2 linked regions of the Candidatus Palibaumannia cicadellinicola genome follow. The protein of the gene in region 1 interacts with the protein of each later gene in a pairwise test. Links are inferred from orthologs where the notes say so. Each region holds a gene or a part of one and is shown on either strand. Other genes may lie near its edges. The genes, in order: zipA and ftsZ.

The links.
Region 2: the proteins of zipA (region 1) and ftsZ interact in binary tests that used the Escherichia coli proteins (3 or more experiments, as listed by UniProt). The link is inferred for Candidatus Palibaumannia cicadellinicola from one-to-one orthologs.

The regions. Positions count from the first base shown.
Region 1 is NZ_CP008985.1:87,514-100,859, reverse strand. Bases 9,780-12,766 are described here. They hold zipA (cell division protein ZipA), read left to right. Parts: upstream 9,780-10,870; coding sequence 10,871-11,662; downstream 11,663-12,766. Other genes in these bases: ligA (NAD-dependent DNA ligase LigA), read left to right, coding at 11,733-12,766; cysK (cysteine synthase A), read right to left, coding at 9,780-10,598. In the rest of the region: tkt (transketolase), read left to right, coding at 1-778; ppk1 (polyphosphate kinase 1), read right to left, coding at 833-2,917; purN (phosphoribosylglycinamide formyltransferase), read right to left, coding at 3,199-3,864; purM (phosphoribosylformylglycinamidine cyclo-ligase), read right to left, coding at 3,864-4,907; purC (phosphoribosylaminoimidazolesuccinocarboxamide synthase), read left to right, coding at 5,210-5,923; dapE (succinyl-diaminopimelate desuccinylase), read right to left, coding at 5,974-7,107; phosphoenolpyruvate-protein phosphotransferase PtsI, read right to left, coding at 7,359-9,083; ptsH (phosphocarrier protein Hpr), read right to left, coding at 9,139-9,396; more of cysK, read right to left, coding at 9,630-9,779; more of ligA, read left to right, coding at 12,767-13,346. UniProt on the Escherichia coli protein: Essential cell division protein that stabilizes the FtsZ protofilaments by cross-linking them and that serves as a cytoplasmic membrane anchor for the Z ring.
Region 2 is NZ_CP008985.1:586,231-593,058, reverse strand. Bases 1,136-4,083 are described here. They hold ftsZ (cell division protein FtsZ), read left to right. Parts: upstream 1,136-2,003; coding sequence 2,004-3,164; downstream 3,165-4,083. Other genes in these bases: lpxC (UDP-3-O-acyl-N-acetylglucosamine deacetylase), read left to right, coding at 3,222-4,083; ftsA (cell division protein FtsA), read left to right, coding at 1,136-1,965. Outside these bases: IM45_RS02860 (cell division protein FtsQ/DivIB), read left to right, coding at 1-679; more of ftsA, read left to right, coding at 709-1,135; more of lpxC, read left to right, coding at 4,084-4,142; IM45_RS02840 (DUF721 domain-containing protein), read right to left, coding at 4,172-4,714. UniProt on the Escherichia coli protein: Essential cell division protein that forms a contractile ring structure (Z ring) at the future cell division site. The regulation of the ring assembly controls the timing and the location of cell division.

The sequences.
Region 1 (13,346 bases):
TTACGGTGTACGTGAGTTTGGTATGACGGCTATTGGAAATGGTATTGCCCATCATGGTAGTTTCCTACCCTATACCGCTACTTTCCTGATGTTTGCCGAATATGCACGTAATGCCGTACGGATGGCGGCAATGATGAAAACACGGCATATCATGGTTTATACTCATGACTCTATTGGGCTAGGTGAAGACGGTCCAACTCATCAGCCGGTAGAACAACTAGCCACCTTACGCATAACACCTAACATGAGCAACTGGCGTCCCTGTGACCAAGTAGAAACAGCCGTCGCTTGGCAAAAAGCCATAGAGCGTAATAATGGTCCAACAGCACTTATTCTATCTCGTCAAAATTTAGCGCAGCAGGAGCGTAGTACGCAGCAGCTAGCTAATATTGCCCGCGGAGGTTATATTTTAAAAGATTGCATTGGACAACCAGAACTTATTATCATCGCCACTGGTTCGGAAGTAGAGCTAGCCGTTGCTACTTACCAGCAATTAAACCATGAAGGCCGGCAAGTTCGTGTAGTATCTATGCCTTCTACCGACGTTTTTGATCAACAAGATAAAGTCTATCGTGAATTAGTATTACCGAAGGTAGTCACTGCACGTATTGCGATTGAAGCAGGTATTGCCGATTATTGGTATAAGTACGTAGGGGTAGACGGTGTTATTGTTGGTATGAATACTTTTGGTAAGTCAGCACCGGCGGAAGAACTATTTAAATTCTTTGGTTTCACCATCGATAACGTGTTAAATCAAGCGTACACACTCATGAAATAATAATTATTATTATAGGTAGACATTAGGTTTGCAATCCTGCTTTATAGGTAGACGTCAGGTTTGCAATCCTGTTTTTTCCAGTTGTTGAATATAATCGTAGACAGCAATTTGCGCACGAATCTTACATTGGTTGCCGTGCGGCACATAGCGGTTACTGAGCCCAGCATCAAGATACCGAGCTTTGACTGTATCGCTAAATAACAATGCTAAAATATCTAATACCTGCTTTTTAATACGTCGGTCTAATAGCGGTACAGCTACTTCAATACGGTAGTCGATATTACGGGGCATCCAGTCTGCTGAAGATAAAAAAACTGTTTGATCACCACCATTTTCAAATACATAGACCCTATCGTGCTCCAAATAACGGTCAACAATACTGGTTACTTTAATATTTTCGCTAATATCAGGCATCTCCGGTATTAGAGAACACATTCCACGCACCAAAATACGGATGCATACGCCACTGCTGGATGCTGCATATAGGCGATCTATCAAGCCTTTATCGACTAGGTTATTCACCTTAAGCGTAATACCTGCGATTCTGCCTGCTTGGGCATTAGCCATCTCTTTATCAATAGTCTGATAAAGTTTTTGCCGCGCGTTTTGCGGTGATACTATAAGATAATCGAAATTTACCGGTCTATAAGGATTTTCAATAAAATTGAAAACCCGCCGTACATCTTTGGTAATTCGTGCATCAGAGGTCAGTAGAGAATAGTCAGTATATAGCCTAGCAGTTTCCTCATTAAAGTTACCAGTACCAATATATGCATAGTATATAACATCGGAGCCTTCACGGCGGGAGATAAGAAACAGCTTAGCGTGTATCTTAAGCCCAGGAACTGAAAAAACTACGTGTACGCCAGCTTGAGTCAGCCGCTTAGCCCAGTTAATATTTGCCTCTTCATCAAAACGCGCCTGCAGTTCTACCACGACTGTAACTTTTTTACCATTATGAGCTGCATGGATGATAGTATCCATAATATGCGAGTTTTGAGCCACCCGATAGATGCTGATTTTTATTAATAAAACGTTTAGATCAAAAGAAGCTTGACGTAGAAGCTCCAGCACATGGCTAAAAGTATGATAAGGAAAGTATAATAGTACATCCTGTGCGCGGATAGCATCGAATGCGTTGCGGCCCTGATCGAACCGTACATTACGTAAGCGTGGCTGCTCGTTATTAACTAAACTTGCTTTACCTGCATAACCTACATAGGGAAAAGTAATAAAATCTTTAAAATTATGATAGCGTCCGCCCGGAATCAAAGAGTCACAAGAAGACATACCTAGTTTATTTTTTAGCATTTCCACCATAGTATTAGGCATATCTCTTTGATAAACTAAGCATACTGGCTCTGCCGTCAATCTTTGTTTTAGTCTAGATGACATTAATTCTAGTAGGCTACATTCAGTTTTCTTTTTCTTCAAAAACTCACATTGAGCATCACGAGTAATTTTCATTGAGTAAGCATTGAGTGCATCATAATCAAACAATACTACGAAAATATCGTCTAGGCAATAGCGCAGGATATTGTCTAAGAGTATCATTTTTAGATGCAATTTCGATGATTGGTCTGGTAATTGAATAAATCGCGTTATCTTGTCCGAAGGAATTTCTAGCAGTGCATAGCGAACTGTTATGCCTTGAATAATTTCAACAACCAAATAAGCTGAATTCTCTTTTAATATTTGTACAAGGTTGGTGTTGTGCTGGATAATGATAGGTTTGATATGCTGTAGTAAGTTTTTTTGAAAATAATTACGTAACCAATTCTGTTGACTAAGCGATAGCTGCTTTTCGTTGATCAAAAAAATTTGATGGCGCGCCATCTCTAACAATAATTCTTTGTACAAATAGTCAAATTGATGCTCTGCGTGAAGAACTTTATCCTGAATTTCTTTGATAAGAGAGCGTGAGATTGCGTATGTACCTTTTGCTTCTGTTCTCAAAATACTGCGTTTTAGATTAGCGAATCTAACTTGGTAAAATTCATCAAGATTACTAGAGTAAATACCAAGAAACCGCATACGTTCTATTAATGAATTGCTCTGATCGGCGACTTCCTGTAAAATACGTTCATTAAAAGATAACCAGCTTAATTCTTTTTCTATATAGCGCTTTTTATTACTCATTATTCTTTTGACTCCATTTATCTCTTTTGGTCTACCATAGTAGGAAAATTTACGCTATTGTTTAACTTTAACGACATGAATCATCTAATTGATATGATCTATCGGCAATGCAATCCCTATATGCTTAGCTAAAAGGGTCAACATTACTGTAATACCGTATGGTTGAGTTGCTGTAAGTAGGGAGATTCCTCTGGCGTTCTGGAGGACGTAATCAAGTGTAGGTTTAGTGCGCAGTAATAGTTTGTGATTTAGATAACAAGTAAATTTAGTGTAATGGGTTACTAAAAATCACTGTAGGTAACTATCGGATAGTTGAGAGCGTAACCGCTAGGTGGCAGTTGAACGTTATCTAGCCAGGCGGCACCAGCGCGCAGTACTAATCTGCCTGATAGTAACCAGCCAATAACAATAGGATAAATTACATGTTCCTGATTTTTTACCCGTAGTGCTAATGTGATTTCGTCGTCGTTGGGTAAAATAGGCACTCGTGCCTGCAAGATAACGGGCCCACTATCTAGCTTATCGGTTACGAAATGTACCGAAGTTCCGTGCACTATGTCACCATTTGTGAGTGCCTGACGGTGAGTATGTAGACCTGGATAACGTGGTAAGAGCGAGGGATGGATATTTAACAAACGATCTGCGTAGTGGGTGACAAATGCCACCGATAAAAGACGCATATATCCTGCTAATACCACTGCATCAGGTTGATATTGATCAATAATATCTATCAGAGCGTGATCGAAAGCTTCACTTTCAGTAAAGTTTTCAATTTCTAGGGTATGGACATGAATATTCATAACTGCCGCGCGCACTAGACCGTAGGCACTAGCTTTGTTACTAACTACCGCCGAAATTTGCGCTGGTAGCTTTCTCTGCTGACAGGCTTCAATTAGCGCCTGGAGATTACTTCCTTCACCTGATATTAAAACTACAAGCCGTTTCATCAGATAATCATAACTTTCTTTTCACTTTTAGCTTTAGCTTGCTTAATTTCACCGAGTACCCAGGCTTTTTCTCCGAAGCTAGATAGAATTTTTAGCGCCTGTTTTTGGTTAGTAGAAGGAACTATGATAATCATACCAACTCCGCAGTTGAAAATATGGTACATTTCATTATGGCTGATATTACCAGTTTGCTGTATCCAATGGAATACAGCTGGCCATTCCCAGCTATTTTCATTAATTATCGCCCGAGTATTCACTGGTAGAACGCGCGGGATATTTTCCCAGAATCCACCACCAGTAAGATGTACGATAGCATTTACCTGAATTTGCTGGATCAATGATAGCAGCGTTTTAACATAAATACGCGTAGGAGTTAGTAGATAATCTACCAGTAATTTTCCTTCTACCTTAGTAGAGTTAGCGTCAATCTGGTGACATGCTATAATTTTTCGCACTAGTGAATAGCCATTAGAGTGTAGTCCGCTAGATGCCAACGCTAGAAGTGAATCGCCAGCTTGTACCATGCTGCCGTCGATTATGTTATCTTTTTCCACGACTCCGACGCAGAAGCCCGCGATATCGTAGTCTTCACCGTGATATATACCCGGCATTTCTGCAGTTTCGCCACCTACGAGTGCACAACCAGATTGTCTGCAACCTTCGGCGATACTATGTATCACCACCATAGCCGTTTCTATATTAAGTTTTCCAGTAGCATAATAGTCTAGAAAGAATAAAGGCTCAGCGCCTTGTACTACTAAATCATTTACGCACATTGCTACTAAATCGATCCCGATAGTGTGGTATCGCTTTAAATCAATAGCCAGACGGAGTTTCGTACCAACACCGTCAATGCAAGATACCAGAATAGGCTCATGGTACTTCTGCGGTAACGCGCATAAAGCACCGAATCCACCCAACTTACTCATTACTTCCGGACGTTCAGTTTGTTTAACGACACCTTGAATATAGTTGACTAATGCATTACCGGCATCGATATCTACACCTGCCTCTTTATAGCTGAAGACGGTTTTGTCAATCATAGTACGCTATTTACCAAAATAATTTATGGCTTAAAAATGGGAACTAAATCATTTTAACTGCATGAGCTATTATTTGCGAGAAAGGAATATATATTTATTTTACCGATGATCAGTAGAGGATTTATTAGGAGCGTATACCAAAACAGTAGCTGGCATACTCTGCTGCTATATGATATGTTCCCATCAATTATGAGTAACAAAAACGGTAAGTTAGATATATTACCCCCTAAAATACTATTTTAATACAGCGGATTAACTAGAGAATAGGATCAATAGTTAAGTCAATAGGAATCAATGCAAAGATGAAAAAGTTAGCGGAGTTTTATCGCGGCAAAGCAAAAACTGTCTATACTACCGATGACCCACATTTTGTGATACTAGAATTCCGCAATGATATCTCAATGCTAGATGGTAAGTATCTCAAGCAATTTGATCGCAAAGGTATGATAAATAATCAGTTTAATTATATTATTATGCAAAAATTATTGAGATCCGGTATTCCAACACAGATAGAGCGAGTACTATCTCATCATGAAACTTTGGTTAAGAAGCTAAAGATGATTCCTGTAGAGTTTGTTGTACGTAACCGAGCTGCTGGTTCAATCGTAAAACGTTTAGGCATAAAAGAGGGTCAGATTCTCGATCCTCCATTGTACGATTTATTTTTAAAAAACGACTCCATGAATGATCCAATCATCAACGCTTCATACTGCAGAACCTTCGGTTGGGTTAGCGAGGTGCATTTTGCTAAGATGAAAGAGTTAACTTATCAGACTAATCATATTCTAAAAAATTTTTTTGATGATGCTGGACTTATTTTGGTAGACTTTAAGTTAGAGTTTGGGTTGTTTAATGACGAAGTTGTTTTAGGTGATGAGTTTTCTCCAGACGTTAGCCGATTATGGGATAAGAAAACATTAAAGAAAATGGATAAAGATCTTTTTCGTCAAAGCTTAGGCGGTGTTATTGAAGCATACGAGGAAGTAGCTAGACGTATCGGCGTTTCTTTTAACTAATTACTAAGTTTTGATTATATACAATATAATCAATTACCATCGAATAGACTTTATAAAATTAGCAGCTCCATAATACGTTGGTACATACGGCTCAACAGCTGTAAATCAGCAGCGCTAACGCACTCCTTATGGATAGTTGTGCTCACCGGGCCGAGCTCAACTATCTGCGCGCCCATGCGTGCGATAAAGGGACCGTAGGAGGTTCCTCCAGTAGTTTCTAACCTAGGGGTTATCTCTTGATATTGCTGTACTGCTCGAACTACCGCTTCTAAAAGTTCTCCATGAGTAGTGAGAAATGGGTTGCCGGAAAGCCACCAGTCAATGTGGTAATATAGGCCGTATTGTTGCAATATAGCATCCACCCGCTTCCGGATGATTTCATCAGTTAATTCGGTGCTAAACAGAAAATGCAACTGTACTATTAGTTCACTTGGTATAGCATGGATACTACTAGTACCAGCATGAATGTTCGCAATCTGCATTGTAGTAGGTGGGAAGAAAGCATTACCTTGATCCCATTCTGTGGATACCAGAGTTTGTAATAGTTTTATAGCTCGGTGTACCGGGTTATCCGCGAGATGCTGATAACTAATATTATCCTGCACGCCCTTAACCACAATATTAGCGATGAGCGATCCACATCGTCCGTTTTTGATAACATCTCCTACCTGACGTTTGCTAGAAGGTTCACCTACTAAACAATAATCTAGCCGTTCATTACGAGCTCTCAGAGTATCAACTACCTTAACCGTTCCTATTCCATTGTGTGCGCTCGCTTCTTCATCAGAAGTTATCAGAAATGCTAGACGGCCCTCATGGTGCGGATGTTGTTTGACAAAGCGCTCGGCGGCTACGACCATAGCTGCTAGTGAGCCTTTCATATCTACCGCGCCACGGCCATATAGCATACCATCACGTAGCGCTGGTTTAAACTGTGGATTCTCCTTATCCCAGCTTTGCTCACCATAACTAGGCACTACTTCTGTGTGCCCGGAGAAGGCCAACGTACGACCATTACCGCGCCAGGACCAAAAATTTATGGTGTTATCGAAAACCATAGGTTCGATGGTAAAGCCAAGTGCCTGTAGACGTGCAATTATGATAGCTTGGCCTCCGGTCTCCTGATTGCTAAGTGATGGAGACATCATTAACTGCTGCGTGAGTTCTAGAACTGGACAAGACATATTGGACCTCGCAGGCGGTTAATGTGTTATACGTATCATGGAATAACAACAGGTAAGCTAGCAAAGGTATGTTTCGACCAAATCATTATCCCAAGTTGAAGTAGATTGCTCTGAGCTAATACACATACTTACTTAATGTTACCTAACGTCAGGATTACTGATAATATTATCGTTGAAAATCACTTCAATGTTTCTTCTTCCGTCAGAAGATCTCTTACCCTGACTTAGGAGTAACTATTTCCCATCTCTTTTTAGTTAATAAACTTATTGATAAACTTATTGACTAGATTAATTACATCTTCGGCGGTTGGTTGAGCTAGTGCTTCTTCTGCTAATAATTTTGCATTAATAAAAGTTGTGTTACGAATAATTTTTTTTATACGCGGGAGAGAAATTGCACTCATACTGAATTCATCTAGTCCCATACCTAATAACAATAATGTAGCACGTTCATCTCCTGCTAGCTCGCCACACATACCAGTCCATTTTCCTTCGGCATGAGATGCGTCGATAACTTGCTTAATTAACATTAATACAGCCGGAGACATAGGATTATAAAGATGAGAAATTAACTTATTACCCCGATCGACTGCAAGAGTATACTGTGTCAAATCGTTTGTTCCAATACTAAAGAAGTCTACTTCCTTGGATAGATGACTAGCTATCACGGCTGCAGCCGGTGTTTCTACCATAACGCCAACTTTAATATCTTTGTCAAACTTATGATGCTCTTTATGCAATTGCTCCTTTAGCACATCTAATTCAAGCTTCAGGATACGTACTTCTTCCACTGAAATAATCATCGGATACATGATACGTAGTTTTCCAAATGCCGACGCTCGAAGAATAGCGCGCAGCTGAGTATGTAATATTTCCTTACGATCGAGGCCAATACGGATCGCTCGCCAGCCTAGGAATGGGTTGTCTTCTTTCGGTAGATGCATATAAGGGAGGTCTTTGTCACCACCTATATCTAGAGTTCGTGCTATAACCCAACCGGTAGGCATCGACTTTACTATATTTTTATAGACCTGAAATTGCTCTTCTTCGCTTGGCAGGGAATCGCGGTTCATAAATAAAAATTCAGTACGATAAAGACCGATACCTTCTGCACCATTACGCTCCGCACTGGCTATTTCACGTATAGTACCAATGTTAGCGCAAAGTTCTACTTGGTGCCCGTCGATAGTAATTGCTGGTAGTTCTTTAATCTTAGCTAGCTCGTTTTTTTCAGCAACATACTGACTTTGCAGCTTTTTTAGTTTTTCTACTATTACCGGCGCTGGGTTAATATAAAGATGGTTGTTAATTGCATCGATAATCAGGTAGTCACCATTATTCACTATTGTTGTCACATTGCTGGTACCTACTATTGCCGGCAATTCTAGTGAGCGAGCCATAATAGAGGTATGCGATGTCTGACCACCTAGATTAGTAACAAAACCTAGCACTTTATCCAGATTCAGCTGCGCGGTCTCGGATGGTGTCAGATCGACAGCTACTAGCACTACTTCTTCGTTAATGGCACTCAAATCAATGATAGGCATGCTAAGAATATTGCGTAGCAGGCGTTTACCAACGTCACGCACATCAGTGACACGTTCTTTAAGATATTCGTCGTCAAGTTTTTCTAGTGCTTGAGCCTGAGTCTCAATGACAGAGTAAACAGCAGCATCGGCGCTTACGAGATCTTCTTTAATCAGAACTATGATGTCCTGCTCAAATTCTTCGTCTTCTAATAATGCAATTTGTCCTTCTAATATAGCTTCTTTTTCTTTACCGAAAGTTGCACCTGCTTTCTTTTTAATGGCTTCCAACTGTGCGGACGCTTTGGTGCGTCCAGCGATAAAACGTTCGACTTCTTGTTCAACCTGGGGGGTAGTAATGTTTTTCCGGTTGATGACAATATTATCTTCTTTTAAGAGTAGCGCTTTACCAAAGGCAATGCCCGGTGATGCTAATATGCCTGAAATCATAACCCTACCTTATTCGTGACATATGTTAACTAAAAATAACGTGCCTTTATATGTATTACACAAGCTCTGCCATTAGTTTGACTAAATGTTCTACTGCTGTCTTTTCGTCTTCACCTTTCGCGGCAATAGTGATCATAGTACCATGCGTAAGACCGAGGGTTTGCAGTTTAAACAAGCTTTTAGCACTAACGCTTTTACCATTAGAGGTGATGGTAATTTCAGAATTAAAACCTTTAGCTTTTTTGACAAACTGGGTTGCTGGCCTAGTATGTAAACCGTTGGGAGCGGTAATTATCACTGTTTGTTGGTACATTTTGTTTCCCCAACTCATTAGATTATATCAGTCTCATGGTGCTAAAGTTTAACCTAAAAGGTTTACTTTAGCTTATATTATAATTAAGAACTAGTCCTACAGTCGCTACGCTATGATAAATAATTTCAAATATCATTTATAACAAACTACAATATGCAGATAATAATTGCTTCATGCATATTAACTACAAAAAAGCACCCAGTAGGGTGCTTTTCATTAAGCTATGGTAAATTTCATTGTAATTCTGTTGCTGTGAAAAGATCTGCGAATAGAGCTGTACTGAGGTAACGTTCACCGGAAGAAGGCAAGATAACAACTATATTTTTATTAAATAAAGTTTTTTCTTCTTGTAATTTCAGCGCGGCAGCTACCGCAGCACCAGAAGAAATACCAGCTAGGATGCCTTCCTCTTCCATTAAACGTCGTGCGGTATGGATTGCTTTTTCATTAGTAATTTTTTCAACACGATCAATAATACTTAGATCTAAGTTTTCTGGAATGAAACCGGCACCAATACCCTGAATTTTATGTGGTCCCGGTGTAATAACTTCTCCAGCTAGTGCCTGGCTGATCACCGGCGAATCGCTAGGTTCTACCGCAACTGTGATCACATTATGGTTCTGGGTGCGGCGCTTAAGATAACGGCCGACACCAGTTAGAGTACCGCCTGTGCCAACACCAGCAATAAAAATATCCACTTCTCCATCAGTGTCCTCCCATATTTCAGGGCCGGTGGTATGCTCATGAATCTCAGGGTTAGCAGGATTACTAAACTGCTGTAGCATAAGGTAACGTTTTGGATTAGTGAGAACAATCTCTTCTGCTTTAGCAATAGCGCCCTTCATCCCTTTTTGTCCATTAGTCAGCACTAAGTTCGCTCCTAGGGCTTTCAGTAGTTTGCGCCGCTCAATACTCATGGTTTCTGGCATAGTAAGAGTTAGCTTATATCTACGTGCAGCCGCTACATAGGCTAATGCAATACCTGTATTACCGCTAGTAGGTTCTACTAGTTCTATACCTGGTTTTAGCACGCCACGTTTCTCTGCATCCCAGATCATATTAGCACCAATGCGGCACTTAATGCTGCCACTTGGATTACGATATTCCACTTTTGCTAGAATACGGCCATTGCCAATACGGTTTAAACGGACAAGCGGGGTATGGCCGATTGTCAGCGAATTGTCTTCGTAAATTTTGCTCATGGCCAGTCCTATAGTACAGATTAGAGGAATAATTTAAGTATAAGTATACTCTTTCAGTATATCGGTAAAAGTAAAATAATCATCTATCGATATGTTATTAAGAAATAAGTTTTCAAAATAGAATTTGCTATGTTGGTATTTTACCATCAACTTAGAAATACTTTGTACTATAAGACTTGTACTTGTCGGCACGGAGAAATACAGTTTAAAAGAATAAATGTTTTGCCAGTTTGGTAGGTAATATCAAATGAACTCAAATAGCTGAGATAGTAATGATACAAAATTTGCGTCTAATATTAATTATTATGGGTGGAATGGCCATCATTGTACTGCTGTTACATGGTTTTTGGACTAGTCGTAAAGAGCAGTCTGCAGTTTTCCACGATCCTTCAGTAACTAAAAAAAAATATCAGGATGGTAGTGATAGTGAAACGCAGCTATCTGATAAGACAAATATAGATAAACCAGATTTTGATAATGACGTACCATTTGAGTGCACGTACACTAAGTACGATTCATTTAACTATGACGTACTAATACCGCCGGATGAACCTTTGTTAGCGTATGAGACTCAACAGGAAAGCCATGCTTCGTGTTCCGCACAGCAGACTCAGACTACACAGGCACCTCATAGGGAAAGGGAAACAGTGCTTGTGCTAAATATAGCTGCCTATAATGGCACTGTAATAGGCGGGGAAGACTTATGGCAAAGCCTTTTACAGGCTGGATTCCAATTTGGTGATATGAAGATATTTCACCGTCATTTGAGTCCTACTGGCGGCGGACCAGTACTATTTAGTTTAGCAAATATGATCAAACCTGGTTGGTTTAATACGGAGAACATGACCACATTTACGACTCCTGGCATATCTATGTTCATGATAGTACCATCCTATGGTGATGCCCATCAGAACTTCAAGCTGATGTTACAATCTGCCCAGCAGATTGCCGATGATTGCGGCGGCGTCGTGTTAGATGATAAGCGTAATATGTTGACTCCGCAAAAGTTAGATGTATATAAAGCGCGTATCTATAATATTCTGGAGATCAATAACGGCACTTGACGCTACCGTTTGGTAAAATAGTTTAATTTCTTAGCTTATATCTTATTTTGCTGCGAGAATGAAATTCTCCATGAAACAGATCGAACAACATATTCAGCAATTACGTGAACAGCTACGTTATTGGAATTGGTTATATTACGTAGAAGACGCACCAGAAGTGTCTGATGTTGAATATGACTGGGTTATGACGCAATTACGCGAACTAGAAAAGCAACGTCCTGATCTTCTAACCAACGATTCTCCCACACAACATGTTGGTGGACAAGCACAAAGCCGCTTTCGCCAGGTACGCCACAAGGTGCCGATGCTCTCACTAGATAAAATATTAGAAGATACAGATTTCCTTACTTTTGATAAGCGGGTGCGTGATAGATTAAAGCATAACGATGATCTAACCTACTGCTGTGAACTAAAATTAGACGGACTAGCAGTAAGTTTACTCTATAAAAATGGTAAGCTAATACGAGCTGCGACTCGCGGAGACGGTCTGATAGGTGAAGACGTCACTACTAATGTGCGCACTATACGTATGATTCCGTTATGGTTGAAAGATGACGGCAATGTGCCACGCTTAATTGAAATTCGTGGCGAAGTTTTTATGTCAGAAGCCGGTTTCCTGCGTCTGAATGAGATAGCGAAACGAGAAAAAAGCAAGGTTTTTGCTAATCCGCGCAACGCAGCGGCTGGCTCGCTACGACAAATAGATCCTGCTATTACCGCGACACGATCACTAAATTTTTTGTGTTATGGAGTAGGACTAATCGAAGGAAAAGAACTACCAGGAGGTCATTGGGAACTCTTGCAGCAGTTTAAAATATGGGGCTTGCCCGTCAGTGATCGTATCCGCCGTTGTGCAGGCTACAATAAGGTTTTAGGGTTTTATCGCCAGGTGCTTAAGATGAGGCCGGTGCTAGGTTTTAACATCGATGGTGTCGTAATTAAGGTCGATTCTTTAGTGCAGCAGCAGCAGCTTGGCTTTATCGCTCGTGCGCCTCGCTGGGCCATTGCTTATAAATTCCCGGCTCAGGAGCAACTAACCCGGGTACAAAATATTGAGTTTCAGGTCGGTCGTACTGGGAGAATAACGCCAGTAGCACGGCTAGAGCCCGTTTTGGTTGCTGGTGCTCTAGTTAGTAACGCTAGCTTACATAATTATGATGAAATTAAACGCCTTGGATTGATGATCGGTGATACGGTCGTGATTCGCCGTGCCGGTCACGTGATACCGCAGATTATCAATGTTGTGACCGCGCAACGGTCTACGGATGCGCATACAGTGAAATGTCCCCGACACTGTCCAGTATGCGGCAACGAAGTTGAGCAAGTCACAGGGGATAAGATTATTCGCTGTATCGCCGGTATAGACTGCGATGCGCAACGTAAGGAGGCGCTGAAACACTTTGTTTCCCGCCGTGCAATGAATGTCATTGGTATGGGAAGTCAAATTATTGATCAACTAGTAGATTGCAAACTAGTGCAAAACCCAGCTGATTTATTTCGGCTAAACAAAGATAGAGTGACTTGTTTGCATCGTATGGGGCCAAAGGCAGCGCAAAAATTGATTAATGCACTCGAACGTGCTAAAGAAACTACTTTTGCCCGTTTTATTTATGCGCTTGGCATTCGCGAAGTCGGGGAGGCAAAAGCAGCCCATTTGGCAATGTATTATAGAAATATGGGTGCG
Region 2 (6,828 bases), 500 kb from region 1 along the record:
GAGCTGTTGGATCTTCGTAGCTTGGATGAAAAATCATTGTTTACCTTTATCTAAGTTAGTAATTGTAGGTAAACTTTGTTATACAACTCATAATGATATATGTCAGTCGATTATGGCGCTAGGAGTACCTGGTACCATTGTAACACAGAATGTGAATGTCATTCACCAACAGATCCAGAAGCTACCATGGATTAAGCAAGTTAGTGTACGAAAACAGTGGCCAGATAAGCTAAAAATATCTTTAGTGGAATATGTTCCAGTAGCACGCTGGAATGATTTATATATGTTAGATAACAGTGGACAAAAATTTAGCTGTCTTACAGACCAAAGAACTCTTGGATCAATACCTATGCTTTACGGCCCACAAGGGAGTGAAATAGATGTGCTAATGGGCTATACCAACATGAATCAATTACTCAAATTAGTTAATTGTCAGATAAAAATAGTAAGTATGAGCGCACGCTATTCTTGGCAACTGATTTTACAGGACGATATCAAACTAACATTAGGCCGGAAGGATAGAATTCAGCGCTTACAGCGCTTTATTGATATGTATCCAATTCTACTTCAACAGGCTTGGAAAAATCATAAACGTATTAGCTATGTTGATTTACGATATCAATCAGGCTTTGCTGTAGGCTGGGCACCTATCTTTATAGATTCGAAACCAAGGAATTAGTAACAGAATCAGGCATAGGCAAAATAAATATGATTAAGGCTATAGACAGGAAACTAGTAGTTGGATTAGATATCGGCACTGCTAAAGTAGCTGCACTAATCGGGGATATTTTACCTGATGGTATTATCAACATCATCGGTGTAGGTAGTTGTCCCTCTCGTGGGATGGACAAAGGTGGTGTTAATGATTTGGAATCAGTAGTCAAGTGCGTACAACGAGCTATTGATCAAGCTGAGCTAATGGCTGATTGCGAAATTTCTTCTGTCTATCTGGCATTATCTGGTAAACATATTAGCTGCCAAAATGAAATAGGCATAGTTCCTATTTCTGAGGAAGAAGTAACTCAAGAAGATGTCGAAAATGTAGTACATACTGCTAAATCAGTACGGGTACGTGATGAACATAGAATTTTACATGTCATACCACAGGACTATGATATTGATTACCAAGAAGGAATCAAAAATCCAGTAGGATTATCCGGAGTACGAATGCAAGCTAAGGTTCATCTTATTACGTGTCATAATGATATGGCTAAAAATATTATTAAAGTTGTTGAACGCTGTCGATTAAGAGTAGACCGACTAATTTTTGCAGGACTAGCATCCAGTTATGCGGTTCTAACCGATGATGAACGTGAGTTAGGTGTTTGTATGGTAGATATTGGTGGTGGAACTATGGATATAGCCGTTTATACTGCTGGATCTTTACGTCATACGAAAGTTATTCCATATGCTGGTAATGTAGTAACAAGTGATATTGCTTACGCTTTAGGTACACCTCCCATAGACGCAGAAAATATTAAAATTCGTTACGGTTGCGCGTTAGGTACAGTTGTAAGTAAAGATGAAAACTTGGAAGTACCAAGCGTTGGAGGACGTTCGCCATGTAACCTACAGCGCCAGACATTAGCTGAGGTTATTGAACCGCGTTATACTGAATTATTAAATTTAGTTAAAGACGACATTTTACAATTACAAGAACAACTTAGCCAGCAAGGAGTGAAGTACCATCTAGCAGCTGGTATTGTGTTAACTGGTGGCGCCGCTAAAATTGATGGTTTAGCCGCCTGTGCACAACAAGTTTTCCACACCCAGGTACGTATCGGACAGCCACTGAATATCACGGGCCTAATAGACTATTCTCAGGAACCTGACTATGCGACAGCTGTTGGGTTACTACATTATGGTAAAGAGTATCATCTGACTAGTGAGCTTGAAACCACAAAACAAACTTTAGTTAGTACCTGGCTTAAGCGTCTTAGCTGCTGGCTAAGGAAAGAATTTTAGTTGTTTACCAGACTAAACTAGACTAATGGAGAAAAATGATGTTTGAACCAATGGAATTAACCAATGATGCGGTGATAAAAGTTATCGGCGTTGGTGGTGGTGGTGGTAATGCTGTTGAGCATATGGTGCGTGAACGTATCGAAGGTGTAGAATTTTTTGCCGTTAATACTGATGCCCAAGCATTACGTAAAACAGCTGTCGGCCAGACGATACAAATCGGTAGTAGTATTACTAAGGGTTTAGGTGCTGGTGCTAATCCTGAAGTTGGCCGAAACTCTGCGGAGGAAGATAGAGAAGTATTGCGTGATGTTTTAGAAGGCGCAGATATGGTATTTCTTGCTGCTGGTATGGGTGGTGGTACTGGCACTGGAGCAGCACCTGTTGTCGCAGAAATAGCTAAAGAAATAGGTATTCTTACTGTAGCTGTCGTAACAAAACCTTTTAATTTTGAAGGTAAGAAACGTATGGCATTCGCTGAACAAGGTATCGCTGAACTATCCAAGCATGTAGATTCTCTTATCACTATTCCTAACGACAAGTTGCTGAAAGTATTGGGACGTGGAATTTCATTATTAGATGCTTTTAGTGCTGCTAATAGCGTACTTAAAGGTGCAGTACAGGGTATTGCGGAGCTCATTACTCGCCCAGGATTAATGAATGTAGATTTCGCTGACGTCCGTACCGTTATGTCAGAAATGGGCTATGCTATGATGGGATCTGGCGTTGCTTCTGGAGAAGCTCGTGCGGAAGAAGCAGCGGAAATAGCTATTTCAAGTCCCCTATTAGAAGATATTGATTTATCTGGTGCTCGTGGTGTACTAGTAAATATAACTGCAGGTTTTGATTTACGTCTAGATGAATTTGAAACAGTTGGTAATACTATTCGTGCCTTCTCTTCTGATAATGCTACTGTAGTAATTGGTACTTCACTAGATCCAAATATGAATGATGAATTACGTGTTACTGTTGTAGCAACTGGTATCGGTATCGATACGCGTCAAGAAATAACCTTAGTGACTAATAAACAAAATAACCAAACATTGATTGATCATCGTTATTGTAATAATTCACATAGCATATCTCCAATGTATCAAGAACAGAAAATTACAGCCAAAGTCGTCAATGAACAAAACTTACAGAATAATAAAGAACCAGATTACCTAGATATTCCAGCTTTTTTGCGTAAACAAGCGGATTAAATTTACTGAATGGATCAATCAGGTTAGCTATATAAGAAAACATCACGAGATAACTAGATGATCAAACAGCGGACATTAAAATGTATTGTACAAGCTACTGGTATAGGATTACATACGGGTAAAAAAGTCACATTAACATTATATACTGCTCCAGTAAATGCTGGAATCATCTATCGTCGTACTGATTTAAACCCTCCTGTAGATTTTACCGTAAATGCTCATTCAGTACGTGATACTATGCTCTGTACTTGTGTAGCAAATAAAGATAATGTACGTATTTATACAGTAGAGCACTTAAATGCAGCATTAGCTGGTTTAGGCATAGATAATATTATCATTGAAGTGAATGCACCTGAAATTTTTATTATGGATGGTAGTGCTAGCCCATTTATCTATCTTTTAATGAACGCTGGTATTAAAGAGTTAAATAGTGCTAAGAAATTGTTACGGCTAAAAAAAACTGTACGTATTGAAAAAGGCGAAAAATGGGCTGTTATCACACCATTTAATGGTTTTACCCTTGATTTAACTATAGACTTTAAGCATCCAGCATTTGATATGAACTATCAAAGTTATTTTCTTGATTTTTCCTCTGAATCTTTTATAGGTAAAATAAGTCGTGCGCGTACTTTTGGTTTTATGCGTGATATTGAATATCTACAGTCCTGTCATAGACTAGCTCTTGGTGGGAGTTTAGATTGCGCAATTGTAGTGGATGATAATCGAGTACTAAATGAGAATGGTTTACCTTTTGCAGATGAATTCGTTCGCCATAACACATTAGATGTTATAGGTGATTTATTTATGTGTGGATATAATATTATTGGTGCATTCACAGCTTTTAAATCTGGCCATACGATGAATCATCAATTGTTACAAACAGTATTAGCAGGTCAAGAAACTTGGGAACTCGTGACTTTTAAAGATGAAGAGGAACTACCACCGTCATTTAAAGCACCATCTTTTAGAATAAAATAAATTAGATTCTGGTTAGTTCCAATAATTAGTTAAAAACAATTGTTACTACTATGATATGTTAAGTCAGTACTATCTCTAGCAAGTTTTGCTAATCGCTCTAGTAGAGACTGTAATTTACCTTCGCTATGTGCTGCAACATGGCGAATCAATTTAGCGCTTTGTAAACTTAAAATACGTGGTTTTTGTTTTAGTATTTTGTTACTAGGTAGCAAACTACTATTGTTATGTTTTATAGGAAGTTTTCCTATTATAGCTAGTGATGGTTTAATTTTGATATCTATCGAAGATAATGAAGGTAAAATTTTTGCTCGTATAGTATATACTAATTGAGTTTGTTCATATCGTAATCGCATCATCCAACTAGCATTAGCAGTTTCTAATACTATGATATTATTACGTAAATTAGCAACACGACACCATGGACGTAATGTTACTGGTAGTAGTTCAATAACCTTACGGTTAAGAATTAATAACTCAACTGCACGTAGCTGGAGTTTCTCTAAAGAAGTAGGATTAGAATTATTAATATTATTAAATAGTACATCTATAGATATTGGATAGCTATTACGCATAATTAATAAAATTCCTCATAAAATTTCTATATAAGATATTATCTAAATAATTCAGTATTTATATGCTAAATTTTTTTAATTAATGTTATGTTTTTTAGATTAATGATTTTTTTATTCTTAGACTACCGATATAAAAAAATATTTTAAGTTTTTAGTCTAAATATTCAGACTAAACTAGCGCGCTTACAATAAATATTGTACTGTCTTATGTAAATGATCTACATCTCTTTATGGCTACAGAATGCTATTCGTACCATTATCTATTATCTATCATTCATTAATATTTTCCTAGGGAAATACATCATTACCTAATACTCAAATAGTGAGATCACAAATTAGTCAAAATTTATTATTTTTCTTGACATATTTGGTAATATTTATCTAGTAGAATAGTACATTATACGCTTAGTAAGCATGATATGTATAAATATTAAATATATGTTATATCACATGATTTTGCCACCGTTGTAACGAGATTTAACTTATTATGCTAGCACGACTTCTGACTAAAATTTTAGGTAGCCGCAATGACCGTACACTACGTCGTATGAATAAAATTGTGGATATTATCAACAATCTTGAACAGGAGATGGCAACCCTTAGTGATAAACAGCTAGCTGCGAAAACTTTAGAATTTCGCTCGCGTATTAATCAAAAGGAACTTGTAAATAATATTTTACCAGAAGCTTTTGCCGTAGTGCGGGAAGCTAGTAAGCGTGTATTTGGTATGCGTCACTTTGATGTCCAGCTATTGGGTGGTATTGTGCTAAATAATCGTTGCATAGCTGAGATGCGTACTGGTGAAGGTAAAACCTTAACTGCAACTTTACCTGCTTATTTAAATGCTCTGAGTGGTAAGGGAGTACATGTTGTTACAGTCAATGATTATTTAGCACAGCGCGATGCTGAAAATAATCGTGCATTATTTGAGTTTCTTGGTCTGAGCGTTGGAATGAACTTACATGGATTATCTGCTGCAGCTAAACGTACCGCTTATGCTGCTGATATTACTTATGGTACTAATAATGAATATGGTTTTGATTATTTACGTGATAATATGGCATTTAGCACAACAGAACGCGTACAACGAAAACTATATTACGCGTTAATAGATGAGGTGGATTCGATTCTTATTGATGAAGCGCGAACACCACTGATTATCTCTGGTCCTGCAGAAGATAGCTCTGAAATATATCGTAAAGTTGATAAACTTATGCCATATTTTATTCGCCAGGAAAAAGAAGATTCTGATAGTTTTCAAGGTGAAGGTCATTTTTCAGTAGACGAACAATATCGTCAAGTAAACTTAACTGAACGAGGTCTTGTATTAATTGAAGAGCTGATGGTTCATGCTGGTCTTTTAGAAAAAGGAGAATCCCTTTATTCTCCAACTAATATTATTCTAATGCATCACGTAACTGCAGCCTTACGTGCCTATGTACTCTTTTCGCGTAATGTTGATTATATTGTGAAAGATAATGAAGTAATCATTGTAGACGAACATACAGGTCGTACTATGCCTGGTCGACGATGGTCAGATGGTTTACATCAAGCAATAGAAGCAAAAGAACATGTCGTCATCCAAAATGAAAATCAAACATTAGCATCAATAACTTTTCAGAATTATTTTCGTTTATACGAGAAATTATCAGGAATGACTGGTACTGCAGATACTGAAGCATTTGAGTTTCGTTCTATTTATCAACTAGATACTATTGTCGTACCAACTAACCAACCAATGATTCGTCAAGATTTTCCTGATCTTGTTTATATGACAGAAACAGAAAAAATTAATGCAATTATAGAAGAAATTAAAACTTGTTGTAAGCGTAGACAACCAGTTCTAGTAGGTACTATTTCTATTGAGAAATCTGAAGTCGTATCTAATGCTTTAGAAAAAGCAGGTATTAGGCATAAAGTTCTTAACGCAAAATTTCATGCTATGGAAGCTGAAATAGTAGCACAAGCTGGTCAGCCTGGTGCAGTAACTATATCTACTAATATGGCTGGTCGCGGGACTGATATTATGCTAGGTGGTAGCTGGCACGCAGACATAGCAGTACTAAAAAATAACAATCTTAAGAAACAGCAAATTCATAATATTAAAACATCAT